4 regions of the Fundicoccus sp. Sow4_D5 genome follow, and region 1 is predicted to be linked to each of the others. Evidence: predicted binding sites of a transcription regulator. Region 1 holds the regulator's gene; each other region holds the start of a gene.

What was found. The regulator NrdR, encoded in region 1, represses ribonucleotide reductase genes. The targets are predictions, from matches to a motif close to ACACNATATATNGTGT.
Region 2: the regulator NrdR is predicted to act here: its motif matches at 1,288-1,303, upstream of nrdD (anaerobic ribonucleoside-triphosphate reductase).
Region 3: the regulator NrdR is predicted to act here: its motif matches at 3,439-3,454, upstream of nrdH (glutaredoxin-like protein NrdH).
Region 4: the regulator NrdR is predicted to act here: its motif matches at 3,424-3,439, upstream of ACTQ45_RS03260 (deoxynucleoside kinase).

The regions. Positions count from the first base shown of each region.
Region 1 covers NZ_JBQKLF010000008.1:21,241-29,490, reverse strand. The annotation lists gene murC (UDP-N-acetylmuramate--L-alanine ligase) at 1-935, shown strand, start outside; gene polA (DNA polymerase I) at 1,017-3,683, shown strand; gene mutM (DNA-formamidopyrimidine glycosylase) at 3,810-4,655, shown strand; gene coaE (dephospho-CoA kinase) at 4,667-5,260, shown strand; gene nrdR (transcriptional regulator NrdR) at 5,359-5,925, shown strand; gene ACTQ45_RS09565 (hypothetical protein) at 5,909-7,474, shown strand; gene dnaI (primosomal protein DnaI) at 7,446-8,250, shown strand, end outside.
Region 2 covers NZ_JBQKLF010000005.1:167,697-175,946, forward strand. The annotation lists gene ACTQ45_RS07950 (hypothetical protein) at 1-191, shown strand, start outside; gene nrdD (anaerobic ribonucleoside-triphosphate reductase) at 1,326-3,506, shown strand; gene nrdG (anaerobic ribonucleoside-triphosphate reductase activating protein) at 3,528-4,100, shown strand; gene ACTQ45_RS07965 (M42 family metallopeptidase) at 4,289-5,371, shown strand; gene ACTQ45_RS07970 (MBL fold metallo-hydrolase) at 5,438-6,181, shown strand; gene ACTQ45_RS07975 (lipoate--protein ligase) at 6,259-7,263, shown strand; gene gshAB (bifunctional glutamate--cysteine ligase GshA/glutathione synthetase GshB) at 7,365-8,250, opposite strand, start outside.
Region 3 covers NZ_JBQKLF010000001.1:580,694-588,943, reverse strand. The annotation lists gene ACTQ45_RS02825 (helix-turn-helix domain-containing protein) at 1-61, shown strand, start outside; gene ACTQ45_RS02820 (hypothetical protein) at 143-340, opposite strand; gene istA (IS21 family transposase) at 527-1,831, shown strand; gene istB (IS21-like element helper ATPase IstB) at 1,982-2,731, shown strand; gene ACTQ45_RS02805 (hypothetical protein) at 2,724-3,029, opposite strand; gene nrdH (glutaredoxin-like protein NrdH) at 3,151-3,378, opposite strand; gene ACTQ45_RS02795 (ABC transporter ATP-binding protein) at 3,807-4,598, opposite strand; gene ACTQ45_RS02790 (ABC transporter permease) at 4,598-5,500, opposite strand; gene ACTQ45_RS02785 (ABC transporter substrate binding protein) at 5,506-6,498, opposite strand; gene ACTQ45_RS02780 (Rqc2 family fibronectin-binding protein) at 6,949-8,250, shown strand, end outside.
Region 4 covers NZ_JBQKLF010000001.1:678,826-687,075, reverse strand. The annotation lists gene ACTQ45_RS03280 (DUF2786 domain-containing protein) at 1-395, shown strand, start outside; gene ACTQ45_RS03275 (pyruvate kinase) at 666-2,186, shown strand; gene ACTQ45_RS03270 (hypothetical protein) at 2,217-2,870, shown strand; gene ACTQ45_RS03265 (pyridoxamine 5'-phosphate oxidase family protein) at 2,833-3,270, shown strand; gene ACTQ45_RS03260 (deoxynucleoside kinase) at 3,512-4,180, shown strand; gene ACTQ45_RS03255 (DUF503 domain-containing protein) at 4,314-4,604, shown strand; gene ACTQ45_RS03250 (CorA family divalent cation transporter) at 4,607-4,963, shown strand; gene ACTQ45_RS03245 (magnesium transporter CorA family protein) at 4,984-5,574, shown strand; partial or broken gene ACTQ45_RS03240 (2-keto-3-deoxygluconate permease) at 5,689-6,623, shown strand; gene nth (endonuclease III) at 6,697-7,326, opposite strand; gene ACTQ45_RS03230 (ComE operon protein 2) at 7,500-7,991, shown strand; gene ACTQ45_RS03225 (TIGR01440 family protein) at 8,006-8,250, shown strand, end outside.

The sequences.
Region 1 (8,250 bases):
GTTATTTAATCGGTGATGGTACAGGTTATGGTGACGAATCGTCGACTTATTTTGCTTTAGAAGCTTGTGAATATCGTCGCCATTTCTTAGCTTATCAACCAGATTATACCATTATCACAAATATTGATTTTGATCACCCGGATTACTATCGTTCGATTGAAGATGTTTTCCAAGCCTTCCAAACATTTGCTATGCAAGCAAAAAAAGCGATTGTAGCATGTGGAGAAGATGACTATTTGCCAGATTTAAAAGCTGATGTGCCGATCTATTACTACGGTTTTAATGAAGCATTTGATGTATATGCAACGAAGATTGAACGGACAGTCGATGGTTCTGACTTTGATGTTGTCATCAAAGGTGAGCGCTTTGGTCGCTTCCATTTACCAGCTTATGGCGAACATAATATCTTAAATGCCTTAGCGATTATCACTGTTTTACAATTAGAAGGCTTCAAAGCAACAGATATTGCGGAACATTTAAAAACATTCAGTGGCGTGAAACGTCGTTTCTCAGTGAAGCAAGTTCATGACTTAACACTAATTGATGACTATGCTCACCATCCATCGGAAATACGTGCCACGATTGATGCTGCTAAACAAAAATACCCGAATCGTGAAGTGGTTGCTATATTCCAACCGCATACTTTTAGTCGTACGGTTGCTTTATTACATGAATTCGCTGAAGCGCTGAACTTAGCAGATGAAGTTTATTTAGTTGATATCTTTAATTCAGCCCGTGAGGCAGTTGGTGAAGTGACGATTCAGGATTTAGCTAACTTAATTAAAGATGATGTAGAGATTATTTCTAATGAACATTTATCACCTTTAATGAAATACCAAGATGCTGTCATCTTATTTATGGGAGCAGGGGACATTGACCAAATTGCTCGTCAATTTGAAACATCTTATGCTCAATTGAAACCTAATAAATTATAAAACTACAGGTCAACGATGGATAGTTCGAATATCTCGTTGGCCTTTTCGTGTCATCATGCTAAAAACGGAGGAGAATGTTTAATGACCAAGCGTAAAATAATGTTAATTGATGGAAGCAGCTTAGCTTTTAGAGCCTTTTATTCAATTTTGAATATTGAGAATTTTAAAAATAGAGCTGGCTTACATACGAACGCCTTATTCAGTTTCAATCGTATGTTAGATGATGTATTAAAAAGATTTGAACCGACGCATATTTTAGTAGCTTTTGATAGAAGTGAAATCACCTTTAGAACCGAAAAATACCAGGAATATAAAGGTGGCCGTCAAAAGACGCCAAGTGAATTTAAAGAACAAATGCCTTATTTTAGAGTATTACTCGATGCTTACGGCATCCGTCATTATGACATCTTGCGTTATGAAGCGGATGATGTCATTGGGACATTAGCCCATCAAGCAGCACCAGAAGATGAAGTTATTATCATTTCAGGAGATAAGGACTTAACTCAACTAGCGAGCGATAATACAACGGTATATATCACACGTAAAGGTGTCAGTGATTTGGAACCTTATACGCCAGATGTTATTCGTGAGAAATTTGATATTACACCTGAACAAATCATTGATATGAAAGGTTTAATGGGAGACAGTTCGGATAATTACCCTGGTATTACACGAATTGGTGAAAAAACAGCCCTTAAATTATTGCATCAATTTGGTTCAGTTGAGAATATGTACGAGAATTTAGATCAATTAAAACCTTCTAAAATGAAAGAAAACATTATCAATGACCGTGAACAAGCTTTCATGAGTAAGGATTTAGCAAGAATCTTACTTGAAACACCTATTGAGTTGACGATTGAGGACTTGACTTACAAGGGACGCAATGTTGACGATTTAATGGAATTTTATCGTCAAATGGAATTCAATGCGGCTTTGAAAGCACTTCAAGGTGAGATGACGGATACGACTATCTCACAAGAAGCCGCTGCCCAATTACCGCAATATGAAACATTACGTTTAGAAGAAATAAAAGCAGAGCATCTGCCTAAAAAAGCCGTCTTATACACTGAAATGCTAGAAGATAATTATCACTTCGGAAAAGTTGTTGGGGTCGCATGGTCTGATTTAGACACGCAAACACTTTATACTGCAACGGCTGAAGTAGCGTATGGTAGTGAACTATTCAAGGACTGGTTGGCATCGGCGGCTCACTCTAAGATAACTTTTGATAGTAAACGTGAACGTGTCATTGCTGCCATTAATGGCGCACAATTAGACGGGGTGACATTTGATACTTTAATCGCAACCTATTTAATTGATGTTCACAATGCTCAAGAGTTAACGGATATTGTGCGATTAGTCGATGTACCCAATATCGTTTTATACGATGAAGCTGTTTATGGAAAAGGGGCTAAAAAAGCAGTTCCGGAAGACCTAACAGTATTAGATCAACACTTAGCTAATAAAGTCATTACGATGGGTGAACTTGAAGCACCTTTAATTAAAAAACTGACTGATTTAGAAATGCTCGACTTATTCCATGAAATTGAAATGCCATTAGCACTCATCTTAGCTGAAATGGAAGTCCGAGGCATTGCGGTAAACCGTGAAGTCTTAGAGGTACGTAATGAACAAATGATTACCTTACTTAAGGAAATGGAATTAAGTATTCATGAACATGCTGGAGAGGCTTTCAACGTTAATTCACCTAAACAGTTAGGAACGATTCTGTTCGAAAAACTGAATTTACCCGTCATTAAGAAAACAAAAACGGGTTACAGTACAGCTGCAGATGTCTTGGATAAACTATTAGGCAGTCATCCAATTATTGCGGAAATTCTGGAATATCGCACCTTATCTAAACTACAAGGCACTTATTTAGCAGGTTTACCGCCTTATATTAAAGAGGACGGGAAAATACATACACGGTTTGTCCAGACTTTAACTCAAACAGGTCGTTTGAGTAGTACGGATCCTAACTTGCAGAATATTCCGATTCGTTTGGAAGAAGGGCGTAAAATCCGTCAAGCTTTTGTGCCATCTAAAGCTGATTGGCAACTATTTGGCGCTGACTATTCGCAAATCGAATTGCGCGTTTTAGCTCACATCAGTCAAGACGAACATATGATGCAAGCTTTTAAAGACGGCGAAGATATCCATGCTGCGACAGCCCGTCGTGTCTTTGGTCTGCCAGAAGATGAGCCAGTCAATAGTGACTATCGCCGCCAAGCCAAAGCCGTTAACTTCGGAATAGTCTATGGTATCAGTGATTATGGCTTGTCTCAAAACTTGGGCATCTCACGTCCGGAAGCGAAAAGTTTTATCGATCGCTACTTCGAGCAATATCCAGGGATTGAGAAGTTTATGAAAGAAGTTGTTGACCAAGCCAAAGAAGATGGTTATGTCACAACGATGTTCAATCGTCGCCGTTATTTACCAGATATCCATTCAAGCAACTTCAATTTACGTTCGTTTGCGGAAAGAACGGCTATTAACTCGCCGATTCAAGGGACCGCCGCTGATATCTTGAAGATTGCGATGGTTCAGTTGCGTGAAGTGATTCTGAAGGAAAATTTACAAGCGCGTCTCTTATTACAGGTGCATGATGAGTTAATCTTAGAAGCACCAGCTGAAGAAATTAGCCGTCTAGAAGAAATTGTTCCTCAAGTCATGGAACATGCGGTAGACTTGTTAGTGCCATTAAAGGTGGACTACAATAGTGGCAAAGACTGGTTTGAATTGAAATAATTAAATCTTCCCACTATGAACATAGAACCGCTATCCATCTGCTCATTAATGATAGGGAGCTGTCAGTGTCTGTTTTATCATTAATTACCAGTTAATGACTAATCGTTTAGAAAGGATTTGACCAGATTGCCAGAATTACCAGAAGTTGAAACAGTTCGTAAAGGATTAGCGCAACTAGTGATCGGTAAAACGATTGAGAGAGTGCATGTTTCATGGCCAAGGATTATTCGAACAGATGAGTCGCTCGAACAGTGGCAACATGAATTAATTGGCCAAACAATCGAAGGAATTGGTCGTCGGGGCAAATATTTAGTCTTTCAATTGAGTGACTATCTGTTGATTTCTCACTTACGTATGGAAGGGAAATATTTATATTATCCTGACGAAAACAGTTTACAAACAGAAATGGCCAAACATACGCACGTTCGTTACTACTTTACGGATGGTAGCCAATTACATTATCATGATGTCAGAAAGTTTGGACGCATTGAGCGACTAAAAACGGCTGACTTGGACACATATTTTTTAGAGAAAAAATTAGGGCCAGAACCGGTCGCGGATGAATTTCTATTAGAAATATTCCAAAAGCAACTGAGACTAATTAAAAAGGCCATTAAACCGGCTTTGTTGGAACAGAAATTGGTGGTCGGTTTAGGCAATATCTATGTCGATGAAACCTTATTCAGGTCGCGAATTCATCCGGGAACAGCAGCAAATCGCTTGAGCGAAGAACAAGTCAGTCTGTTACATCAAACGATTATGGCTGTCTTAGATGAGGCGATTGAAGCGGGGGGTTCAACGATTCGCTCCTATAAAAACTCACTCGGGGAAGCAGGGAGTTTTCAGCAAATTTTAATGGTTTATGGACGCCAGGATGAACCTTGTGTAGTCTGTGGGACACTGATTCATAAAATTCAATTTGCGCAAAGGGGAACACATTTTTGTCCTCATTGTCAAGTTATTGTGCAATAAGGAGGGATTACGTGCGTGTGATAGGATTAACTGGTGGGATTGCTACAGGAAAGTCGACGGTTTCAAATTATTTACTTTCCTTAGGTGTTCCTGTCATTGATGCAGATTTAATCTCACGAGAAGTTGTCGAACCGGGAACTCCCGGTTTGGAAAAACTGGTTCAAACCTTTGGCGCAGAGTTACTGAACCCGCAAGGACAGTTGAATCGACCAGTCTTAGCCCAAAAACTATTTGATAATGAAGAAGTTCGCAAGCAAGTCAATCAACTATTGCATCCGATAATTTATGAGACAATGTTTGAGCGAGTAGCGCGGTACCATTCAAATGGTGAGACACTTGTCGTGTTAGATATCCCTTTATTGTTTGAAACAATTGCTACAGACCGTTTTGATTCGATTTGGTTAGTCTATATTCCAGAGAAGATTCAATTGGAGCGTTTAAAAAAAAGAGATCAACTATCACAAGAAGCAGCGCAAGCCAGAATGGCTTCTCAATTATCGATTGAAGAGAAAAAGAAGTTAGCTGATGTGATCATCAACAATTCGGGTAGTATCGAAGAAACAAGAGAACAAGTACAGATGTTATTAAAGTCTATCAATAATTAAACTAAATCGCTCAAGCATGTTGTTTTCTAGCGAGTATTAGTTTAATAATTTCTAAGCTATGATAAAATAAAGATAAAGATTGAAAGGAGGCGATTGTATTGGAATGTCCGAAATGTAAGCATCAACAATCAAAAGTGATTGATTCAAGACCATATGATGATGGGACAGCCATTAGACGTCGACGAGAATGTTTAGAATGTGGCCACCGTTTTAATACTTATGAGCGTGTTGAGAAATCCCCATTGCTAGTTGTTAAACGTGATGGGACACGTGAGGAATTTAATCGTAATAAATTACTTAGAGGCATCGTCCGTTCTGCAGAGAAACGACCGATTAGCCGTGAGCAAATGGAGACTTTAGCCTCTCAAGTAGAAAATGCGATCCGTGATGTAACGGATAAAGAAATTGAAACGAAACGCATTGGCGAATTTGTGATGCCTTTATTAATGGAATTAGACGAGGTTAGTTATATTCGTTTCGCCAGTGTCTACCGTGAGTTTCAATCACGTGATATGTTCTTGAAAGAGTTAGAAGCGATGAAAAAAGCTGGTATTAATAGCGATAATCATTCATTGTCTGAATCCCATGTGGTGTCAGACCAATCAACAGAATCGCCGACCGATTCTGATAGATTGGAGAATGAGGCGAATGAGTCAGAAGATTAACCCACTACAACCTTTTTTAGTGAAACACCAATATAGTCTGGCACCTTTACAGATGCAAAGTTTAATGCAACTGTATCAGCCCATTGTCGGGTCATCAGCAATTAGCTTGTATTTAACCTTAATGAATCAACCCTTAGAAACAGCTAATCAAAGCCAAAGGATACTACATGCACAATTAATCCAAATTATGAATGTCGGTATCAAAGCGTGTGATGAGGGACGTCAACGGCTAGAAGCAGCAGGCTTATTAAGAACTTACCGCGACCGCACATCGCATACTGATTGGCGCTATCAAACCTTGTTGTATGAATTACAGCAACCACTTGATGTCAAGCAATTCCTTAGAAACCCACTCTTGAGTACGACCCTTTATAAGCAAATTGGAGACCAAAATTACTATCAATTACTTAGAATGTGGCAAGTTGAACCAATTGACGAAGACCAATATACGGAAATCACCGCTAATTTTGAAGATGTTTTCTATTATATTAATCGTGATGCAGATGAGGAAATTCAAGAGTCTGTTCAAGGGCGTCAATTTAAACAACAAAGCGCTGAAACAGAAGTATCTGCAACTCAAGAACATTTTGAATATGCGAAATTCTTACGTTATATTATGGCGGAAGGCGTTGAACATACTCAGTTGACTCAAGCTTTAAAGGAACAAGTCTTAAGCACGAGTCAAGTTTATGAATTGAATGAAGTCCAGATGACTCAAATCGTCTTATTGGCAATTAATGATGTGACGGACCAGATACAGTTGGATAAATTAAAAGACATTGCGGACAAGAAAACGTTCTTTGCGCAAAAACGTCAAGAAACAGCCTTTGCTCCAACGACAAATGCACAGAAAACGGTGTCATCTAATGATGAACAGGTACGTACTAACCAGACATTCCCTTATGAATATACGCAATCAGAACTTAAAGTGCGCCATGCGAATCTTAAAGAGACTTTCAAGCAGTTTTCGGATCAAGATATTCATATGATTGTTCTATGTGAACAAATGCCAAATGATACATTTTTAGAAAGAACTAAGCAAGCCAAAAATGGCTTCGCAACTGATAGTGAACAGTTCTATGTCCGAGATTTAGCAACTAAAACGACCTTAGCACCAGAAATTATTAACTTTTTAGTTTATTATCTTTTGGTTATTGAACGAAAAGACAGTGTCTATAAAGGCGATTTACAAAGAACTGCAAGTGAATGGCAACAACATAACATTCAGTCGACTGGTCATGCCTTAGAGTTTATACGTAATAAAGCCCAAATTCAAGAAACAAGACAAGCAAAAAATGCTAAGACTCAACCTTCAGGTGGTTATAATCGGAAATACCGTCGTCAAGAAGTGATTCCAGATTGGATGAAACAACAAGACCAACAGGTAGCGCAACAAGCGCAAACGTCAACGACACCTGCAACTAGTCAACCTCAAGCAGCTGCAACGACTGAGAACGAACAAGCCATTCGCGCGAGATTAAACAAATTATTCGGAGAGGATGTGAAGGGGAATGCAATCGATGCGTCACATGATGGAAAAGTACCTTAATCGACCGGAACATCAAGAAAGTTTTCGTAAAACTGTCAAAGAGATTCTGGAATTTGATGCTGTTCAAGACTTTGTGGATCAACACCAAAATGAATTATCCCAAGAAATGATTAGTAATAGTTTATCGAAATTAAATGAGTTTGTGATCGAAATGAAAGCTCAACGCCGTGGAGAACCTGGACAGAATCCCGGTTTTACACCTCAGTTATTTATTAATTCAAGCTACATTGATATTACATATGTCCCAACACAAGAGTATTATGATTACTCACAACGTCGTAAACGTCAAGCCTTATTGGATAACCGTATGATGTCTGCTGATGTGCGTCGCGCACGCTTGGCTGATGTTACCTTTGACACACCTAGGAAAGAAGCTCTAATGGAGGAAGTGGCGGATTTTGTCGAACAATATCGTCAAGCACCACTTTTAGCTAAAGGCTTGTATATTTATGGACCATTCGGGGTAGGGAAAACATTTCTATTGGGAGCTCTAGCTAACGAATTAGTCAAACAAAATGTAGGTGTCACGATGTTACACTATCCAACCTTCACAACTGAAATTAAGGGAACGATTTCTCTTAATACCACTCAAGCAACCTTAAACACTGTCAAAAAAGTAGCGATTCTAATACTTGATGATATTGGTGCCGAGTCGAACTCTGCCTGGTTGCGAGATGAAGTTTTGGCGGTTATTTTAGAATACAGAATGAAGGAATCACTAGCGACTTTCTTCACTTCAAACTTCAGTATGAATGATTTACAAACTCATTTATCTG
Region 2 (8,250 bases), on a different contig from region 1:
CCATGTTAAACTTATTCAGTAACTTCTTTGGCTTCTCGGAAGAAGAAGCACCAGCTGAAGAAGAAACAACTGAAGAAACAAGCGATGAAGTACCAGCTGAAGAAGAAACAACTGAAGAGGAAACAACTGAAGAGGAAACAACTGAAGAGACAACTGAAGAAGAAACAACTGAAGAGGAAAGTGCTGAGTAATTTTACAGCATTTAAATTCATAAAAGCGGCTCACGTCATGTGAGTCGCTTTTTTTATATTATAAGGATTAATGGACGGAAGTTTGATTTATCATGCTTCAGATTACTTGTCATGGTTGGGACTAAAATTATAAGAAATCCGAGCATCACAAAGGAGTTTAGAGTCTACAAGCAATACAAGGCAAAGTCGCCGTGTCACCTATACGACACGTGCTTTCCATTACCTTAAACGGCGTGTCACCACATGACACGTGCTCTTATACTATTATTCTACGTATCCTGAGTAGTTTTATAACATTTCAGGCAGAAATAACTGCTAAATTAAGACTAATTATCCAAAGTCGCCGTGTCACCTATACGACACGTGCTTTCCATTACCTTAAACGGCGTGTCACCACATGACACGTGCTATTTTACTATTATTCTACGTATCCTGAGTAGTTTTATAACATTTCAGGCAGAAATAACTGCTAAATTAAGCTTAATTATCCAAAGTCGCCGTGTCACCTATACGACACGTGCTTTCCACTACCTTTAACGGCGTGTCACCACATGACACGTGCTTTCCACCACCTTAAACGGCGTGTCATCACACGACTCGTGCACCAAAGTCTAGTCAAAGATATTCCTTCAATATAAAATCTTAAAAGAAAATGGTGTCCTTCGTCACGACACTGCCCCGATTAAAGCCAGCTGATAGTCTTAAATAACCGTTAAAAACGTAGTGACTGACCCTTTCATCTTTTCCCAAACCTCGTAATTAGCACATAAGAACGGGTTCGCATTTTAAACAAGCAGTGGATCTTCCAGAACAAACAAATTGGCTATCGATAGTCAATACAAATTCCGACAGCGAACTGCTCAAAGAGCTATTCTGTCGAGAGGCTTGGTAGGGAAATTATCGTTCTAAAATTTACTGCTGTGTAATATATTCAGAATAAACACTTTATAAAAAATATCAATTTAAAGTTTGCTCATAAAGACGCTGACGCAATTATTCAAAGCTGTCATTATAAAATTATTGAATGATACTTTAGAATAGCTTGAGAAAAAATCTGTTTAACACACAATATGTATGCTAATATAAAGGTGTCATGACACTATATGTTGTGTTGTGAGAAAGGTGGATGACTCAATGTCAAGTTTAATTAAAGAGAATAAAGCGAGTATTTCGCAAGAACTAAGTATTCAGGTGATCAAAAGAGATGGGCGTCGTGTGCTATTTAATCAAGATAAAATAAAGCGAGCGATGATGAATGCAGTGGTTGAGGTTTATTCAACAGTGACAGAAGAACATGAAGAGCTTTTGACCGCAATGACGAAACAAATCCAACAAGATATCGCTAGCCGTTATACAAGGGATATAAAAATTTATGAAATTCAAAGCATTGTTGAACATCACTTATTAGAAAGTGGACTCATTGAGGTAGCCAAGGCCTATATTCGTTATCGTACAGAACGTGACTTAGAAAGAGCAGAAGCTTCCAATATAAATGTTCGCATTCAAGCGCTTCAAGCGAATGAACAAAAGGTTGTGAACGAAAATGCGAATAAGGATAGTCGCGTGTTCAATACTCAAAGAGATTTAACAGCCGGAATAGTCGCAAAATCTATAGGACTGACTATGCTACCGCCACATGTAGCCAATGCACACCAAAAAGGTCAACTACATTATCATGATTTAGACTATCATCCTTATGCGCCAATGAGCAATTGTAGTTTAATTGATTTCAAATCAATGTTCGAAAAGGGATTCAAAATAGGCAATGCCGAGGTTGAATCGCCTAAATCAATTCAAACGGCCGCAGCGCAAATGGCACAAATTATTGCCAATGTTGCAAGTAGCCAATATGGCGGTACTAGTGCGAATCGAGTGGATGAAGTGTTAGCCCCTTATGCAGAACTTAATTTACAAAAGCACTTGGAAATAGCAAGTCACTGGATGGAAGATTCAAAAAAACAAATGGCCTATGCAGTAGAGCGAACGAAGAAAGATATCTATGACGCAATGCAAAGTTTAGAATATGAAATTAATACTTTGTATACCTCTCAAGGACAAACGCCTTTTACAACATTGGGCTTTGGGTTAGGAACAAATTGGATTGAACGCGAAATTCAAAAAGCAATTTTAAGAGTTAGAATAACAGGATTAGGGACAGAGAACAGAACAGCTATTTTTCCCAAATTGGTTTTTACTATAAAACGTGGTGTGAATTTGCAGCAAGTTGATCCCAATTACGACATCAAACAATTAGCGATTGAGTGTGCAACCAAAAGAATGTACCCGGATGTTTTAATGTACGATAAAATTGTTGAATTGACGGGAAGTTTTAAAGTGCCGATGGGCTGTCGTTCTTTTTTACAAGGCTGGCGAAATGAAGATGGGCAAGAAGTTAATGATGGGCGTATGAACCTCGGAGTGGTGACCTTGAATTTACCTAGACTGGCCTTAGAGGCTAATGGTAATCAAGAAACATTTTGGCAACTATTAAATGAACGTCTTGAAATTGTAGAGGATGCCTTAGTTTACCGTGTGAACCGGGTGAAGGAAGCAAAGCCAGAAAATGCACCTATCTTATATATGCATGGAGCGTTTGGAGAGAGGCTTAAGCCAAATCAAGCGGTGGATGACCTGTTTAAGAATAAACGAGCAACGGTATCTTTGGGTTATATTGGCTTGTATGAAGTCGCCACTTGTTTCTATGGAGCAGCTTGGGAAGAAAATTCGATTGCCAAAAACTTTACGATTGATATTTTGAAGACGTTAAAAGCAAAAGTTGATGTCTTAAGTGAACGACATGGCTATCATTTTAGCGTGTACAGTACGCCATCAGAAAGTTTAACTGATCGATTTTGCCAAATGGACCGAGAGTTATTTGGTGTGGTAGAGGACATTACAGATAAAGAGTATTATACGAATTCCTTCCATTATGATGTTCGCAAGACTCCCACACCCTTTGAGAAAATATCTTTTGAAAAAGACTATCCTCAATATTGTAGTGGTGGCTTCATTCACTACTGTGAGTATCCAAATATGCGACAAAATCCTAAGGCCTTAGAAGCCGTTTGGGACTATGCTTATGATCGAATTGGTTACTTAGGAACGAATACGCCAATTGACCATTGTTATGAATGTGACTATGATGGTGATTTTGAAGCAACAGCTCGAGGCTTCCAATGTCCGCAGTGTGGCAATCGCAATCCAGCAACATGCGATGTTGTTAAAAGGACCTGTGGTTATTTAGGCAATCCTCAACAAAGACCTATGGTCCATGGACGTCATAAAGAAATTAGTGCTCGCAAGAAACATATTTAGTCAAAAAAAGGAGAGACAGACATGAGGCATCCTAAGGCGCAAGAATGGTTAGCGCAAGAGTGGAGTCAAGGTAAAATAGCGGACTATAAGCCTTATAATTTTGTAGACGGAGAAGGTGTGAGATGTAGTCTCTATGTCAGTGGCTGTTTATTTGCATGTGAAGGGTGTTATAACCGAGTAGCGCAAAATTTTAACTATGGCACGGTCTATACTGAAGCTTTAGAACAGCAAATACTAAAAGATTTGGCAGCACCTTATTGTCAAGGCTTGACACTGTTGGGGGGCGAACCTTTTTTGAATACTCAAATACTTATTCCTTTATGTCGAGCGATTCGTCAGGAATTTGGAAACAGTAAAGATATTTGGTCTTGGACGGGTTATTATTGGGAAGAGATGATGCAAGAATCACCAGATAAGCTGGAATTGCTCAGTTTAATTGATGTGTTAGTCGATGGGCGGTTTGAATTAAGTAAGAAGGATTTAAGCTTACAATTTCGAGGAAGTTCAAATCAGAGAATTATTGATGTTAAAAGTAGCCTTTGGCGGGATGAAGTCATCTTATGGCGCCAAAGCTCAGGCGAAACCTATAAATAAACGTTAGTGAATTCTTTTAGACAAAAAATGACTAATATCCAAACGCTGAAATCACTTCAGACACGTTTTTGTAAATTGAATTATGCGAATTGAACTGTTATATTGGTACTATGAAAGATTCAGACTCAATCTATTTAGTCTGTCTTAATAAATGATTTAAAACTGTATCAATGTGAGGAGTATTTTTAATGGAAATTAACGAGACATTATTAAAAGAACTAACTGAAGTTAACGGTATCGCTGGTAACGAAGGTAAAGTAAGAGCACTATTCAAAAAAGAAGCAAGCGACCATGCGCAAGAATTTGTTCAAGATGGTTTAGGAGGTATCTTTGCAAAGCATACAGGAAATGCGGACGGTCCACGCTTAATGTTAGCGGCCCATATGGATGAAGTTGGTTTTATGGTCAGCCAAATCACAGACAAAGGTTTTATACATTTCGTAACCATTGGTGGTTGGTGGAGTCAAGTAGTACTCGCGCAACAAGTGACACTAACTACTCGCGAAGGAAAAGAATTCCGTGGGATTACAGGTTCAAAACCACCGCACGTTCTAACAGCAGAAGCGCGTCAAAAACCAATTGATATCAAAGATGTTTTCATCGACTTAGGAGCAAGCTCAAAAGAAGAAGTTGAAAGCTGGGGCATTCGTCCTGGGGATATGATTACCCCTTATATTGAATACACTCGTTTAAACGAGACCCCCTTCTTATTATCTAAAGCATGGGACAACCGTATTGGTGTCGCTGTCGCTTTAGAAGTTTTAAAAGAAGCAGCAATTAATGGTCATGAGACGGTACTTTATTCAGGCGCAAACGTTCAAGAAGAAGTTGGTCTACGTGGCGCTAAAGGGGCGACTTATTTAATCGAACCAGATCTAACCATTGCATTAGATACAGGTACGGCAGGTGATACACCAGGGATGACAGCTAAAGAAGCTGACTCGGTTTTAGGTAAAGGCCCACAAGTGATTGTTTATGATGCGTCAATGATTGGTCACAAAGGTTTTCGTGAATTTGTGGTAGATGTGGCTGAAGCAGAAGGCATTCCATTCCAATATACATTCATTCCTGGCGGTGGAACAGATGCTGGAGCACAACATCAAGCGTTAAGCGGTATTCCATCAATTGCGATTACGGTGCCTGTGCGTTACTTACATTCACATACCTCTGTTATTCATGAAGATGACTTTAAAAACACTGTGAAATTAGTGAATGCGATTGTTCGTAAAATGAACAAGCAGGCATTAAAGCAAATTCGTGAGAATGTTTAAACAGCCGTCTCTGATACATCAAGTCATACGTCAGATTAGACGAATATTTCAAAAGGAGCGAATTGAATGAAACTACGAATAATCGGTTGTGCCGGTGGTTACCCATTAGGAGAAAATGGGACGTCTTCTTATTTGCTCAGCTCGAGCGAAGGAGATTATCACGTCTTATTAGACGCCGGAAGCGGCTCTGCTTTAGCAATTGAAAAATACCTCGATGTTAATAGCCTAGACGCAGTTGTGCTTTCACATGATCATCCGGATCATGTGGCAGACGTCGGGATTTTTCAACATTTATTTTTATTGAAAAAACCCGCCCCTCAAACGACACCTATTCCCATTTATCATTTCCCGGAGTCAACATTTGCCCCATTATTAGTTGATGATGGCTCAAGTTTAGCGAAACCTTATCAACCAAATGGTGTCTTGAAATTAGGACCCTTTGATTTCACTTTCATTAAGACGGTTCATCCCTTGGAATGTTATGCGATGAGAATATTAGAAAGAGAAACGGGTAAAGTCATTGTCTATACGGCAGATAGTGGTTGGTTAGAAGCAATGATCGCTTTTGCGAATGAAGCAGATTTGTTAGTGGCTGATTGCAACTTCTCAAATGAAGTCGGCCAAAACGATAAACACTTTACTGCGGAGGAAGTAGCTCGACTGGCTAATGAAGCGAAAGTTAAAGCGCTAGTTCCCACTCATTTACCACCACAGGCTGATAAAGGTTTAATTATTGGTCAAGTAATGGAGGATTTGAACGCTAACATTTCACTTTTAGAAGCTTATCCAGGCGCTTTATACGAAGTGTAAGCGCGACTTTCGGATAGAAAGCAAAACCATTTTTTTGGACAGAGGCTAGAAGTAGTCAACGGAGAGGATTGGAATAGATGTATTTTGTAGATAATCAGAATAATTATGATGCGAGTGTCAACATCGCAATTGAAACCTATTTAGTAGAGAACCGTTTAGTGGATGAGCCGATTCTGTTGTTTTATATTAATGCCCCATCAATTATTATCGGCCGCAACCAGAATACCATTGAAGAAGTTAATCAATCTTATGTTGAAGCCAATGATATTACGGTTGTTCGCCGCATGTCAGGGGGAGGAGCAGTCTATCACGATTTAGGAAACTTTTGTTTTTGTTTAATTAAAGATGACGATGGCTCCTTTAGAGACTTCGCAAGTTTTACTCAACCAATGATCGAAGCCCTTCGTAAGATGGGAGCGACAAGTGCCGAATTAAAAGGGCGTAATGATTTGTTAGTTGATGGACGTAAATTCTCAGGAAATGCGATGTATGCCAAGAATGGCCGTATGACTGCGCATGGAACGGTTATGTTCAAGTCAGAACTAGATGAAGTGAATAATGCCTTGAAACCTAACAAAGCAAAGATTGAATCTAAAGGCATTAAGTCCGTTCGTTCTCGTGTGACGAATATACTGCCATATGTCGATGAGCAGTATAAAGAACTATCGACTGAAGCTTTCAGAGACATTATTTTATTAGAAATCTTTGGTGTTGAGAAACGTGAAGACGTGAAAGAATACCATTTAACGGAAGAAGACTGGAAGAAAATCTATGAAATTCGGGAAGAACGCTTTGGTAACTGGGATTGGAACTATGGACAATCACCAAGTTTCGATATCCAGAAAAGTCATAAGTTTCCATTTGGTTTAGTTGATTTCCGCTTTAATGTTAAAGCAGGTAAGATCACTGAAGCTAAAATTTTCGGAGACTTTTTCGGTTTAGGAGATATTGCTGACGTTGAGAAGGTGTTAGTAGACACTAAGTATGACCGAGCATCTGTTAACGAAGTGTTCAATGGAATTGATATTAATAAATATTTCGGTAATGTGACTCAAGATGAATTGGTCGATTTAATCTTCTAGTATATACAAAAAGCTGTGGCTCAATTTGAGTCACAGCTTTTTGTATATACTAGATAGTTAGACTTTCCTTCTATAATACATCAAGAAAGTTAGGAGGTGATTTATCTAACAGGTGCTTCAGGAAACAGTTGTTGTAAAACTGGGATTCCTAACAAACGTGGTTTGCCTTGTTCTGGGAATAAATGAATCATGATTGCTGGGTTAAAGTTGGCTTCAATAGCCGCGTAGTCATTCTCCGATTGAATAGGGTGTGAGAAGTCCTTGATGATTAAGTCGATCCCGCAGAAGTTAGCGCCTAATGCCTTGGCACTTTTGATTGCTAGGTCTTTGTAATCTTGATGAACTTCATCAGTACGATCAATGGCAAGTCCGCCTGTTGAAATATTACTATTCTCACGTAAGTAAACGACTTGATCTTTGTCAGGAATCGAATCAAGCGATAACTGCTGAGCTTTTAATTGTAATTGCTCCAAACGGCCTTTGCCAATTTCTACTAAAGGCGCACGGTGATTCGAACCACGTAGTGGATCGGCGTTCACACGGTCGATTAATTCTGAAACGCTCGAGTGGCCGTCTCCTTTGACTTGAGCGGGTTGGCGTTCGCAAATTGCATGGACTTCGCCGTTTTGGACATAGAAGCGAAGTTCGGTTCCAGGGACAAATGCTTCTATAAGAACAGTCTTATCTTCAGCGAATGCAATTTGTAATGCTTCCTCATAGTTTTCACGACTAGGATGAGCTTTGAAAATGCTGATACCAATACCATAATTCGTATTCTTAGGTTTCACAACAAATTGTTCAAAACCTATCAATGGAAAATATTGAGAAGCTTCTTCAAAGCTCGTGAAGCTATCCCCAGCAGGGACATGAATCCCGTTTTCTGATAAGATTTTCTTAGTAGCGACTTTGTTCTCCATAACGAAATAACTGATTTGTGTATCGAAGGACGTCATGTTAGCATTCTTGACTAATTCAGAATGACCGTTA
Region 3 (8,250 bases), on a different contig from region 1:
TGCGTTTAGTCGAGAATTTGGTATGAGTCCTTCTAGTTATGCAAAATCAATAATTAAATAATAATGAACAGCTGCCTACTCCTTAAAAATTGGAGTAAGCAGCTGTTTTTCTACTATGGTTACACTTTAGATATTTAATTAATCATGTATTTTTTCTTTGAAAATTTTCAATATGCATCTGTTTAACTTCTTCAATTAAACTTTCCGCTGGACCGTCGACTTCAACATGACGAATGATTGCTTGAATAGGTAACGGTTCAATCGGAGACTCTGGCCAATCAAAGGCATAACTCCATTCATTCAATTGTTGAGATGAACAAGCATAAACAATACGGCCCAAGCCTACCCATCCATGAGCAGCGGCACACATTGGACAGTGTTCACCGGACGTATATACAGTTTGTTTGTTGTAATCTAAAAGTGGTCCATTTCAGTGGCAAGTTGCTATTGAAAAATGGTCCACTTATTTTTATGCTTTTAAGTATAAATCATTTATATTTGGAGGCAATTAGGAGTGATTACTTTTATGAAGCAGTATGAAATCATTAATTTGTATCGAGATGGGGTTTCTTTTCGAAAGATAGCTCAAAGGTTGGACGTGGATCGGAAAACAGTCAGTAAAATTTGTCATCGTTATCAGGAGGGATTAGAGGCAGTCATACACTCTCAGTCAGAAAAAGAGCTAGAAGAAGCAACGCATCAAGTGGTTAGCTCTCATCAGTATAATACGAAAAACCGAACGACTCGTACGTTCACGCCAGAAGTTGATCAGTTAATGCGAGATATTTATCAACAAGAGAAAATCAAAAATAGACGGCTAGGCTCTCACAAACAAGCGCTTACCGCTAAAGCAGTCCATGAACTCATTACTGACGCAGGACATTCAATTGGGTATCGTACAGTGGCGCACTACTGGTCAAAATTAAAAGAAAAAACAAGAGAAGCTTATATTCGTCAAGAATACCCCTTAGGACATCGAGTAGAATTTGACTTTGGTGAAGTGAAGTTAGAAGTTGCAGGCAAAGTAGGTACTTATTATTTAGCTGTTTTGGCCTGTCCAGCCTCTGGTTTTCATTGGGCTTATCTTTATACTAATCAAAAACAAGCAGTCTTTCAGGAAGCACATGTGCAGTTCTTTGAGTTAGTTGGGGGTGTCTACCGAGAAGTAGTCTATGATAATATGCGCAACGTCGTCACCCGTTTTATTGGCAAGAATGAAAAGGAATTAAATGAATCCTTGCTTAAACTGTCCTTATATTACGGCTTTGACATCAATGTGACTAATTGTTTCAGTGGGAATGAAAAAGGCACTGTAGAAGGACGTGTCAAATCAGTACGACGAGCTATCTTCAGTAAAGTTTATCAGTTTCAAAACTTAGAGGCAGCGAGAGACTATCTAAGTCAGGGGTTAATTCAATTAAATCAAACTAGCCAAATTAAGGTCGAAAGGGGATCCCTACTTGCTTACCGTCCGCCTTACGAAGTCGCAACCGTTCATCAATGTCGGGTCAATAAATATTCAACCATTCAATTTAAAACCAACCATTATTCAGTTCCAGACTATCTCGTCCAGCATCAAGTACAAGTAAAAGAATACGCGGAATACTTATTAATCTACGCAAACCATGAAGAAGTTTGTCGGCATCAAAAAATAGAGGGCTCTCATCAATATCAGCTTGACATATACCACTACCTCAAGACGTTGATGAAGAAACCAGGTGCTTTAAAGCATTCAAAAGCTCTAAAAAACAATCCCGATCTCGAAACCCTCTACTACCAACATTATAAAGGAAACGCCAAGTTTTTTTATAGAACAGCTCTCCAAGTTTAAACAATTATCTCATCAGGAATTACTAAAACAATTGAAACGAGCTTCATTGAAACAACCTATTACAAATGGTTTTGAGCGTAATCAGGTCATTCTAGAAGTAGAATCAAATCTTCAACGGTTAAACAAACTTTATGGATTAGAGGTGACGTCATGTTAAGTATAGAAGTGGCAGCAAAGGAGCTTAAACTAGCGTATACAAAGACTCAGTTTCAAGAGCATCTTACGCAAGCGAACCATCGAAATTTGACTTTTGAGGAAGCTTTAACAGAATTATTGAATGCGGAAGTAGAAGATCGACGCAATAGAAGTTGCGAACGACGTATCAAACAAGCGAAGTTTCACCAGAAAAAATACTTGATGGATTTTGATGATCTAGTGTTTGAAGATAAGACGCGGCAACAATTACGTGAATTAAAAACACTTCAATTTATAGAGGCTAAAGAAAACGGCATTTTAATAGGCAACCCAGGAACTGGCAAAACTCACTTTAGTATCGGGATAGGTATCGAAGCTTGTCTAAAAGGTTATCAAGTACTTTTTGTGAATGCCCCAAACCTTGTGATTCAATTAAAGGAAGCAGTGAGTCAAAGTCAATTTATGCGTTTTAAACGAAGGTTTGAACGAGTTGATCTCGTGATTGTCGATGAGTTAGGTTATCTATCTTTTGACGAAGCAGGAGCTGAATTACTCTTTAATTTATTATCTAACCGCAATGATCGTGGTTCTCTTTTAATTACCACAAACCTTACCTTTGATCGTTGGCAAGAGTGTTTTAAAGATCCAACCTTAACTGGGGCTTTAGTTGATCGCTTAGCCTATCAAGCACATGTCGTTGATATGCGAGGTGATAGCTACCGGATTAAGCAAACTAGCGAATGGATGAATCAGTTAATTAATTAATAAACAACCAGCCAAATGGACCATTTTTCAATAGCAAGGTGGTCCATTTTTCAGTTGACATTAACACAGTTGCAAGCTTACGATTTTCTGGTGTCATATTTTTAGCTGCCCATCGAGAAATTTCAAATTCTGGGTGACGCGTATGATCTCCGCCAGAAACATGATTATAATCCTCAAACAATACAAGGCCTTCGTGAGAAACAAGAAGCGAACCAAATGGTTCATCTCCTTCTTTTAAAGCTTGTCTAGCAAGGGCCACAGCACGTTTAAGGTAAGCTAAATCTTTTTCACTAATCAACATTATCCCTACTTTCACATATATATGCCTACCCATAGTATAACCAAAATGAATTCTTACCTAAAAAACACTCTATCAAGTCAATTGATAGAGCGATGTAATCATTTTAATGAGTCTATGACTATGCTAAAACTTCTAGTAAATCAGGTCTAAAACCAAAGAATGGCGTTTCACCTTCAATAACAACAACTGGTAAGCTTTTAAAACCGAAATCTTCTACAGTTTTTAAAGCTTGTTCATTTTCATAAACATCATAAGCAGTGTATCTGATGGATTTTTCATCAAGATACTTTTTAGTAAATGAACATTGCATACAATTAGGTTTTGAATAAACAATAATTTTTTTCATAATAGTCACTCTTTCTTTTTATCAAAGTAACTCTATCATACTCAATTACAAGGTAATAAACAACTATATGTTGTGTTGTTTATTAATCATAACACCGAATATTGTATTTTAGATAAGTTGTTACTGTATTGTAAGACGCAATCAAATTCACTTAGTTCCTGGATTAATTACTATAATATATCAATAGAGCTTATTAGTTTTTGGATTCTAAAAGGATAAACTGGCTAGTGATGTCCTAAAGTACTCTGATAGACAACTAAGTTTGACTGTTTCGCGTAACACTTAGCAAAACTGTCTAAGTTAGTGTTAGGTTTTTCTAAACTAATGTCAAAAAAACGGTAAAGGCTACTCTGCCAAAATTTATATCTGAAAAATCTAGCCGATAATCCAACTGCTTCTAATCCGACTTGTTAACTTACAGTTCGTGCCTAAACGATTTCCACACCATTAACAAAACCAGATAAGCGTTCGATCGTGCTAAATAAGTCAGCCGCGGTCAATTGAGAAATATCCTCTTTAGAAAAAATCTTACTAATCTGTCCTTGATGCATTACAATTATACGATCACTATAGGTAAGTGCATCTTGTAAGTGATGAGTAATCATTAGCGTAGTTAAATTCAGTTGACGAACAATGTCTTGAGTCATCGCCATCACTTGCTTAGCCGTTCTAGGATCCAATGCAGCCGTATGTTCATCTAATAATAACAATTGTGGTTCTTGTAAGGTTGCCATTACTAAAGAAATTGTTTGGCGTTGTCCACCAGATAGATTTTCAATTGGAACATCTAATCTTTTTTCTAAATCCAGACGAAAAGGTTTAAGGTATTCAATCATTTCTTCATAATTTTTTTCGGTTAGAGAACGACCAAACAGTCGCTTCTCTCCTCTTTTACGAGCTAACATTAAATTTTCAAACACTGTCATTCTGGGAGCTGTCCCCATTCTTGGATCTTGAAAAACACGGCCGATTTTACGAGAAATGTCCATCGGTTTTAATTCAGAAATTTCATGATCGCCTAAAAATATTTGCCCTTCATCTATTTTTATTTGGCCAGATAGACAATTGAACAAAGTTGATTTACCAGCACCGTTAGTTCCAATGACGCCAATAACTTCCCCTTTTTCAATTTTTAAATTTACTTTATCTAGGCCGGAAACGAGATCTCCTTTTCCACGATTAAAACGTTTGGTTACATCGACTAATTCAATATGGGCCATTATGCTCGCCCTCCTTTATTTCCAATTGTATTTATTTTTGGAGACAACTTGGCCTTAACAGATGGGAAGGCTAAGAACATCGCTAAAACCGTCGCTGATATCAAACGGAAATCATTCGAATTAAAGCCTAATCGTAAAACGAACACTAAGATTAAACGATAGATAACTGCCCCAATAATGATTGAAACTAGACGCTTAGTTAAAGTCAGCTCGTTTTTAAGCAATACCTCTCCAATGACGATGGATGACATCGCAACAACTACGGTACCAGACCCCATTTGAATATCTGAAAACCCATTATCCTGCGCGACAAGAGCCCCACTAAGTGCGATTAAGCCGTTAGCAAACATTAAAGCCACTCGAATCATGTGTGGCGTATTAATCCCTAATGAATTCGCCATAATTTCGTTGTCTCCTGTAGCAATGACTGCTTGCCCAATATCTGTTTTAAAGAAAAAAACCATCATTAAGATACAAATAATCACAAATATAATACCAATAGCTAAGCGAGCATAAAGCACTGTATCAAATAGATTTCCTATTAAATCAAATACAGTCTCTGTTCCACGGAAACTTAAATTGGGATTTCCCATAATACGTAAATTAATCGAATATAAACCTGTTAGTGTAATAATACTTGCTAATAAAGCAGGTATTTCAAAATAAGTAGTTAGAAAGCCAGTAATTAAACCCGCGAGCATGCCGGCTGCAATTGCGGCTATTGTTGCTATAACAGGATGGATTCCATTCGTTGCCAAGGTAGCAGCCGTAGCTGCTCCCATGGTAAACGATGCTTCACTTGTTAAATCCGCAAAACGTAAAATTCTAAAACTAATATATAAGCCTAAACCCATGATACTCCATAATATCCCTTGAGCGACCGCACTAAAATAAATTGCCATATTAACTATTCCCCACCTAAATCTTCTAATGTACTTACTAAATCAACAGAAATTTCGACATTTAATCGTTCAGCTGTATCCGAATTATAAACTAATCTTAAGTTCTCAACAAAATGAATGGGAATATCTCCGATAGATGTACCGTTAAGGACTTGAATCGCAATTCTCGCAGCCTCAATCCCTAAATCAGCTTGGTTAATGGCTACCGCCGCTAAACCACCCTGTTCAACCATATTATCTACACTTGGATAAACGGCGATATCCATACGATCAGTGGCATCTAATAAAGTTTCAAATGCCGAAGCAATGGTATTATCAGAGCCTACATAAATTGCATCTACTTGTGAACTTAAGTTTTCAGCAACCATTTGCATATCAAGAGTTGTCGCGATTCCTTCAATAACCACCTCTAAGCCCATACCTTCAGCCACTTCTTTCGCCGATTCTATTTCTGCTTGAGCATTATCTTCACTTGATGTATAAATCATCCCAATTTTTTTAATGTCAGGATCAATTTGTAACATTAAATCAAAGTGTTTTTCTAAAGGAAAAGCATCACTCGTTCCAGTGATATTTTCGCCAGGTTTTTCTACGTTTTCAACTAAGCCAGCAGAAACTGGATCAGTCACTCCCGCCATAATAATTGGGATGTCGCTCGTTTGATTTTGGAAAGCTTGTGAGACTGGTGTCGTTACAGCGAAAATTAAATCAGGTTCCTGAGAGACCACTTGCTCAGCAATCGTCCCTAATAAATTGATATCTGCCTCAGCATTATGAAACTCAATCGTTAGGTTCTCTCCTTCGACATAATCATTGGCAGCCAATTCATCTTTAATCCCTTGAACGATTTGGTCTAAAGATGGGTGACTGACAAATTGTACAATCGCAATATCTAATGAATCTTCTGCGTGAGCTTTAACATTAAATTGAGTGAAACCAGAGACAAGAATTGAGGCTAATAAAGTGACTGCTACTATCATTTGTTTGAAATTTTTCATTTTTATACTCTCCTTTTATGTGAATACACTAAAAAACGCCGACCACATACTATGTGTGTCCGCGTTACGCAAAAAAACCACATAGTATGTTTAATAAACATCTACGTGGTAAACTGGATGATTCGCCACATAGATACAACTTCAGTACAAACTGGGCTGTATCCATGGAATATGTCCAAGTCTACAACCTTATCTATGCCAGCTTTGCCAGCTATTAAAAATAGTATTGTTGATATGTAACATATTCTTAGCTCCTCTCGATAATTTATATTTATCTTACGCTTCATTTCTAAAAGTGTCAAGAGTTTTTTAATTATTTTCACATCATTTTCTCACGAATCTTGGATTGAGCATCATTACGTATATATTTTAAATAAACATTCGTTTTTTTCTGTAAAAAATAGTAAAATGATAAAGTAGTCTATTAATTAGACACAAGGAGGTTTTAATATGTCTTTTGATGGTTTGTTTACCCACGGCCTAGTTGCTGAACTGAAAGAACAACTATTGAACGGAAGAGTTCATAAAATATATCAACCATTCGAACAAGAGTTACAATTTGTCATTCGTGCCAATAGAAAGAACCAACGTTTATCTGCTTCAATTCACCCTACTTATTATCGTCTTTTGTTAACAGAGGAACGCCCGAGTAATCCAAGTCATGCGCCAATGTTTTGTATGTTACTTAGAAAACATTTAGAAAATGCAAGTATATTAGACATTCGACAAATAGAAAATGATCGAATCATTGAATTTGAGCTAAGTGGTCGTGATGAACTAGGTGATTTACAAACTTATTTATTAATTTTTGAGTTAATGGGCCGCCACAGTAATATTATTTTAGTAAATACTAAAACACAAACGATTATCGATTGTATTAAGCATGTGTCACCTGCATTTAATAGTTATCGCTCACTTCAACCAGGTGCAGCTTACATTCGCCCACCAAAGAATCCTAATCAACAAAATATTCTCGAAATGAATTCTGCTGACTTGAGTGAATGGGTAGAGACTCATGCCGAGGAGTTGACCACTGGTCAAGGCCACCGTGTGATTCAAGGCTTAAGCAAGATGGTTGCTGAAACAATCCAAGATTTAATTGTTAATGAAAGTCACACACCACTTGCTGCTATTCACTTTATTCTTGAACAGTTAAAAGCCCCAAAGCCTACCCTTTTTGAAAGTAAAGAGAATTTAAAATTCTATGCTTTTGATTTACCAAATTTACAGGGGAAACGTCAATCGGTGTCTTTATTGTCAGATTTACTAGAGTTATTCTTCCAACAGAAGGTCCATTTGGATCGAGTGAAACAATTATCTGGTGATATGATCCAAAAAATAAAACACATCATTGATCGAAACAATAGTAAATTAACAAAACTTGCAAAAGAAAGAGCTATTGCTGGAGCGGCAGATAATTATCGTATAAAAGGTGAGTTACTAAACGCTTACGCATATCAACTTCAAAAAGGAATAAGTGAAGCACACTTAGAAAATTATTATGATGAAAACCAATTGTTGACGGTTGAATTGGACCCTAGGAAAACACCTATCGAAAATAGCCAGCAATATTTTAAGAAATATACTAAATACCGTGATTCGCTAAAATATATTGATCAACAAGAAACACTGGCTTTAGAAGAGAATGATTATCTAGAGGGAGTCCTTGTTCAATTATCTCAGGCAGATTTAGAAGACATTGAAATGATCAAACAAGAACTAACAGATGAAGGTTATGTCAGTCAAAGAAAA
Region 4 (8,250 bases), on a different contig from region 1:
GATATCCTGAAGATGTAGACTTTGCTTTTGAGATGTTTCATTTAGCAGCAGAAGCGATGAAACATTATGCAACATTACATATTAAAGAGTTTTTAGAGAGTCAAGAGGCTAAAGATAAAAAGTCACAGGGAGCTTTAAGGAAATCTTATTACCAAGGATTCATGGATGGTTTGAGTCATAAATTTAAATTACAACGTGATCAAATGATAGATGAAAATGAAAAGTATGCCTTGATGATTAAAACACCTCAAGATGTCCTGGATAAGTTTAATGAAGAGATTCAAGGTCATCTTGCTTTTAAACAACCTGAGTTAAGTAAAGAGAATGAGGCGTATACTGAAGGCTATGATAAGGGCTCGAATATATCTTTATCAAATAAATATTTAGAAAATTAAGTATTTAACAAATGAATAAATAAGTTCATGAATGTCAGGAAGTAAAACTTGCAAATAACCATCATTGGGATGTTAAATCCTTGTGATGGTTATTGTTTTAGATATAGCAAGTAAATTGACTAAGACTTAGGCAGATAGTCATATTAACTTGTCATAAAGCCATTAAAAAGTAACCTGTTTAAAATAAACGATAGTCAATTGCCGTATTGGTGAGTCTGGAAGACTAATGTTATAATGACATTAGATCGACTAAGGAGAGCGAGGGTGATTATGTTGGATTTTGATGAGGCTTACAAAGTTACAAATGCTAAGGATTTGTTAAAAGAAATTTCTGAGTTATATCAGTTAGTTGTCACTGAAGGCGATGCCATCTTCGAAAAATGGGAAGCGGATATTATTCGACCAGAATTTAATGAGAGCGCACGCAATTTAAGTTATTATTTAGCTTTAAGGCAAAGAGATATACGTGGAATTCAACGCGACCTTGTTCCATGGGGCTTATCTTCTTTAGGTCGTCTAGAATCAAAAACGTTAAGTACTCTAGAAGCGGTCATTCACGCCTTAACTGCTATTGTGGGTGAACAAGTAAGCGAGCAAACGCCTCCCTTTGATGCGTTTAATCTTGGTGAAGAAAGATTAGCCTTTAATACCGCTTTGATTTTGGGTGAGAAACCGAATAACCGAAACACACGAATTATGGTTACAATGCCGACACAAGCAGCAGGTAATATTCAATTAGTCCGAGATTTAATTAATAAAGGCATGAATGTAGCACGTATTAATTGCGCTCATGATACAGAAGATATCTGGATGCAAATTATTGGGAATATACGTCAGGTATCAAACGAACTTAATAAAGATGTCCGTATACTAATGGATATTGCTGGACCTAAAATACGGATAGATTGGATATTTACCACTCATAAGAAACCTAAAATATCCTTAGGTGATACGATTTATTTGACGAAAGATTACAATCATTTACCGAAAAATAATGAGGCTAAGGTAACTGCAGGCTGCAGCATCCCACAAATATTTGAACAGCTATCTATAGGTGATGCTGTTTTAATTGATGACGGAACTGTAGAAACCAAAGTCATTGATGTTAGTCATGATTACGCCAAATTAGAAGTCCACAAAATCAAAGGCAAGAGTATCCGTATCAAAGCAGACAAAGGATTAAACTTTCCTGGACTCTATTTTGCGATCGATATCCTCACACAAGAAGATAAGGAAGCGATTGCATTTTCAGCGGAACATGCAGATATTATTGGTTGCTCTTTCGTTCGAGATGTTAACGATATTAAGTCAATTCAATCTGAATTGCATAGCTTACTTGGTAAAAAGGCTAAAGATATACCGTTGATGGTGAAGATTGAAACCGTCCAAGCCGTTCAAAACTTAACTCAAATTATTTTAGCCGCAGCAAGTCATAATCCGTTTAGTGTCATGATTGCGCGAGGGGATTTAGCTGTTGAAACAGGTTATATTCGTTTGGCAGAAGTTCAGCAACAAATCATGTGGATTTGTGAAGCCGCAGATATTCCAGTCGTTTGGGGGACTGAGGTACTGGCTAATATGATTGATACTGGAATACCAAGTAGGGCAGAAGTAACAGATGCAGCTGAAGGCGGGCGTTCTGACTGTGTGATGCTAAACAAAGGGGATTACATTGTTGATACAGTCGAGATGTTAGACGAAATTCTCCATATGATGAAGGAACATCAATTTAAGAAGACCCCCAAACTCAGAGCACTAAGTATTGCCAAAAATAATGATCACAAAAATTAATTGAACAATTAATATAAAGGAGTTGGCTGATTGAACGAGTTTCAAAGAGACCGTGAATTAAATATAAAAACAAGTGGCATGTATGAATTAAATGAATGGAATCATGCTCACTATAATCGAACAGAATCGACGAGTTACTATGTTCTTGATCAATTATTTAAAGAATTTAATTTTAAACCAACCGATCATTTAATCGATTTCGGTAGTGGGAAAGGTCGGGTTCTGTTTTATGTCCATCACCATGCTCAAATACCCGTTACTGGAATTGAATTAAGTTCCACTGTATTTCAATCATTAAGTACTAACAAACAAAACTATTTGAGTAAGTTTCCTAGTACTAACCCAATTAAATTGGTAAATGATTTTGCGGAAAATTATGAGATAGCGAAACATATGAATGTTTTTTACTTTTTTAATCCATTTTCGGGTACCATTTTTAAAAAAGTGTTAGATAACATTATTTCATCAATCGAAATGTACCCAAGAGAAATCACATTAATTATTTACTTTCCAATGCCAGCTTATTATGCCCATTTAGAAATGTTCGGTTTTTTTGACATAAACAGAAAAATAGCAGTACAGCTGGAAAAAAACTTTACAGATGAAGTTTTAATATTAACAAATAATCAGTATAGAGGAGTCAAAGATGAGCGCAGAGAAATATTTAGCAATTTTGCAAGATAAAGTCGGTGTTGCAGTGTTTGGTACGGTGAATGAAGATCAAAAGCCGGATTCACGGTATATTAATATCGGGGTAGCAAATGATCAAGGTGTCTTTTTTATGACGAGTCCTACAAGTAAGTTTTATTCACAATTAATGAATCATCCCTTTGTTTCAATTACGGGAATGGCCAAAGCAGATGGTGAGATGGAAGTCATTCGTATTAAGGGAGAAGTCCGAGTGTTAGGACAAGAAAAATTAGAGGAAGTATTAAAAGATAATCCTTATGTAAAAGATGTTTATCCTGATGAAGAGAAAAGAAAAGACGCTCAAGTATTCCAAGTGTTTAAAGGGACTGGAAATTACATGCACTTACAAAAGCGATTTAATGAAGACTTCACCTTTGAATCAACTAATGGCTAAATTTGACACAGTGGTGTAACTATATAGAAAGTAGATGAGACTACCATTTATCGGTAGTCTTTTTAGTGAATAATTGTCAAGGGTCATTATTAGTTATACGAGTTTATTAATAATTGTACTTGTCCCAGATGTTGATTGATGATATTCTATTAAACGCCACATGTTGTGTTGAGCGATGGCTCATCACTAACATACAAGGACAAAATAGATAAATAAGACGTTGAGATTGGGAGAGGGGAAGATGGCAATAATAGTAATAGGTGGTATGATTGGTGCTGGAAAAACAAGTGTGGCTGAGTTAGTAGCAAATGCTTTGGGAACAGAAGTTTTTTATGAGAATGTTGATGATAATGATATTCTGCCTTTATTCTACACAGCAAGTGAAGAGGAACAAGAGGCAAAACGTTACCCATTTTTACTACAGCTTGAATTTTTAAGCAGCCGTTTTAAAAACATTAAAGATGCATTAATTAATCAAAACAACGTATTAGACCGTTCAATTTATGAAGATTGGTATTTTTGTAAAATTAATAATGAATTAGGTCGTATTTCTGACACAGAATTTAGAATTTATGAAAAATTATTAAATAATATGATGGAAGAATTGGAAGAGTTACCGAAAAAATCACCTGACTTAATGGTCTATTTGACGGGGTCATTTGATACGATTATTCACCGAATAGGCTTACGCGGGCGTGAGTTTGAACAAGATGAAGGCCTAATGAATTATTATCATACTCTATGGTCTGGTTACGATGATTGGGTAGAAAACTATTATAATGCGTCACAAGTTTTAGAGATTAATATTGATGAATTTGATGTCGTTAATAATCCAGAAGACGCTGAGCGTTTAATTCACTTAGTTCAGTCTAAATTAGCAGAAATGAACATCACAACTACAGTATATTAATAGGACAAACAGCAGACTTTGGTTTGCTGTTTTTCTATTCACTTTAAATGCATTTTATCAGGAGAAAATGTATACTAATATTATATTCGCAAGAACATTTGAACATTCTGTTAATGGAAAGTAGGTGTTTTAGATGTATATTGTAGCAACCCTATTAAAGTTTAGAATTGAAGAAGCAAATTCTCTAAAAGATAAACGCAGAATATTAAAAAGTATGATACAAAAATGTCAGCAAAAATTTAAAGTGAGTATAGCTGAAGTCTCACAGCAAGATAATATATATAATGGTGTGATTGGTTTAGCGCTTGTGACTAATAATCAACGACATGGTGAAAGTGTGCTACAAAAATGCCTTGATTTTATTGAAAACAACTATTTAATCGAAGTCACTGAAGTCGAATGGATTGATGGGAGGGGAATTTAGTCATGATGTTCTATTTTTTCAATGAAGACAAACATTATCAAGAAACGCAAGATGAACTAGAAGCGGATTGGATACACCTAGAGCAGCCAACAGAAGCAGAGATAGATGTGTTACAAACCAAATATCAAATCCCGAAAGATTTTGTAACTTCTGGAGTATCTCCCTATGAAATACCGAGATATGAAGTGTTTGAAAATGAAGAAGGAGAAAAGATTCAGTTACTTGTTGTTTTAACTCCTGAACGAGAACATTCTGATTCTAGTGGAATTGAATACTGTACCAAACCGTTTGCAATGATTATTATGCCTAACAAAGTGTTGACCATTACAGAAAAAACACCGGATATATCCGGAAAATAGCTAGAAATGAAAATTCCAAGATGGAAAAATTTTTAATGCATGGAGACTTAATTGAAAGTCATTTAGTACTACGGGTTTTATGGCGTGTGACTAATGAATTTATTGAAGATATTGGGGAAATTAATCAGCAAATTGATGAAATGGAAGAAAACATTCATGGATCAACTAAAAATGCGATGTTCGATAAGTTGATTTCAGTTCACAAAAGTCTAGTTTTCTTTAATACTGCCATTAGTAAAAATCACGAGCGCATCGAAGCCTTGAAAGAAGAAAATATCGTTGGAGAAGAAATGCTTAGCAATGAGCTATTACATGACATTGAAGTGGTTTCTCTACAAGCATCCGTTCTAGTACATGAATCAGATGAAATGATAACACATTTGAGTCAAGTCTTTTCGAGTGTTATATCTAATAATATGAATTCGATTATGAAATTCTTGACTGCATTAACACTTGTTTTAACAATCCCACAATTAATTAGTTCACTTTGGGGGATGAATGTTAGCTTACCTTGGGAAAATAATCCTTTCGGTTTTGCAATTCTTATTCTTGTATCAGTCATACTAAGCATCCTAACAATCATTTGGTTAAAGAAAAATGATTATTTTTAAATAGAAGTTGCTCGATTACAAGTCTCTAACACTTTTCCGTTTGGGTTTAGATAGAATTTACTTAACTCTTTAGTTAAGCATCACATTAAAAGGAGATTTAAAGTGATAAAATTTATGCAGAAAATTCCAGCAGGGACATTTATTGTGCCCATGCTTGTAAGTGCTTTGTTCAATACATTTGCGCCTGCTTTATTCGATATTGGAGGGGTTTCAGAAGTCTTTTTCTCAGGCGGGGGAATGACGTTTATTGTTGGGGTTCTGACTTTTAGTTCGGGAATTATGTTGGATATTAGAAAAGTAGGTTCAATTTTTAAACACCATGGCGTGCTTTTTTAGCTAAGATTGGATTGGCTTTGCTGTTTGGCTATTTAGCCATTACTCAACTTGAACCCCAAGGTTTATTTGGTATAAGCACCGTGGCTTTTGTAGTAGCGATTGCTTCAATTAATCCTGCAATTTATTTAGGATTGGTGAAAGATTTTGGAACAGAACATGACTCATTAGCCTTCAGTTTGGCAGGGTTGTTCAGTATTCCAGCCTTTCCCTTAATTATCTATGCGGTATCTGCTGGTGGCGATGTGGATTTAATGCCAATATTTTCGATTTTATTACCCTTATTTGTGGGGATGACTCTTGGGAATTTAGATCCAGCATGGTGAGGTATCTTTGGACAATTGCCTATTGTACTTTTACCATTATTGGGTTGGAATATTGGACAAGGGATTGATTTTAAAGCAGCCTTTGCAGCTGGTTTTGCAGGGATTTTACTTTCTATTGTGTTTTATAGTTTGACTATTCCTGTTTTACTCGGAGTGGACAAATTATTAAAGAAGAATGGAATTATCGGCTTATCTTTAGTAACTGTCGCTGGAGCATCTGCAGTATCACCTGCTTTAGTCGCAGCCAGTTATCCTGAAGTCGTCCCCTATGCAGAAGTTGCGGCCACTCAAATTGTAACTGTAACCGTCATAACAAGTATCATCACTCCTATTCTGGTGAATTACTTGGCTAAAAGTGAAGAAGTTGAAAAGAATTCAACCGTTCATTAATTTAACGAAATAAATAAAACTAATCAAAAGAGACCAGTTCGTCTGTTTTGATTAGTTTTTTTTGTTACTGATTCTAGATATGTTCCTGACAAGAATAAAGTTGTGGATAATTTTCGCAGGCAGGATGACGAGGATGACAAATGTTTCGCCCGAAAAAGATAATAGACTGATGGGCTTGAGTTAGTTGATTTGCTGGTAAAATAGATACAATATAATCTTCAATTTGTCTAGGCGTTGCATTTTCTGGGACTAAATCATGATGTTTACAGACTCTTGAAACGTGAGTATCGACTGCAAAAGCTGGAATATTAAACCCGACACTCAAGACTACGTTAGCTGTTTTTCTACCAATACCAGCTAATGACTCTAAGTCTTTTCTATTACTAGGCACTTCGCCATTAAATCTCTCAACGAGTTGCTGGCAACACTGGAAGAGATACTTGGCTTTATTTCGATATAAGCCAATCGATTGAATATAAGGCTCAATCTCGGCTGGAGAAGCTTGAACAACTGTTGCTGGATTAGGGAATCGTTCAAATAAAGCCACGGTTGCTTTATTAACGGCAATATCAGTTGTTTGTGCACTCAACATGACGGCTACTAATAATTCATAATTATTACGATAATTTAAAATCGTTTCGACATCAGGGTAAAGCGCCATAATTTCTTCTATAACTTTTCTTGCACATTCTTTAGTTAACATTTAATCACCTATATTATTTTTCGTTAAATCAAGTATACCACATTGAATACTCATTTCTGGTAAGTTCAATTAGACGACTTTGTTTTAGTATGGAGGTAATTCAGTGAATAATGTCGTGTATATTTCAAAGTATGATAAAATAAAAGCACGAATACATACTAGGAGGACTGTAAATGACTCAAAGAATCCCTTGGGATCAATACTTTTTATCTCAAAGTTTAGTTTTATCATTACGTAGCACTTGTGAACGCTTAATGGTGGGAGCCGTTATCGTTCGTAATAAGCGCGTCATCGCAGGTGGCTATAATGGCTCTGTTAGTGGAGAGGACCATTGTATTGACGTTGGCTGCTTGTTAGAAGAGGGTCGCTGTGTCAGAACGGTCCATGCAGAAATGAATGCTCTGTTACAATGTGCGAAATTCGGGGTACAAACAGACGGTGCAGAAATTTTCGTGACGCATTTTCCTTGCTTAAAATGTACACAATCGATTATTCAAGCAGGCATTCATAAAATCTATTATTTACATGATTATCATAATCATCCATACGCCAAGCAACTACTAAGGCAAGCTGGTGTTGAAACGATTAAAGGTGAAATCCCTGATGATTTCTTTATTCAAATGACTCAGTTAAACAATCGTAATTTAAGTAAAGAAGCAGAATAAGATCAGTGAGGTGAATGGAGATGCTAGACACTATTCAAAAAGAAGTCCAAGCAGCGATTAGAGAATTGCTGGAACTTCTGGATTTACAAGCTGGGGATTTACTCGTCGTTGGAGCAAGTACGAGTGAAGTTGTAGGCGAGACTATTGGGCAAGCTTCCAATAAAGAAATCGGGTATAGAATAATTGAAACGCTGCTTAAAGAGTTAAAGCCTAAGCAGATCTATTTAGCTCAACAAGCCTGCGAACATCTCAATCGGTC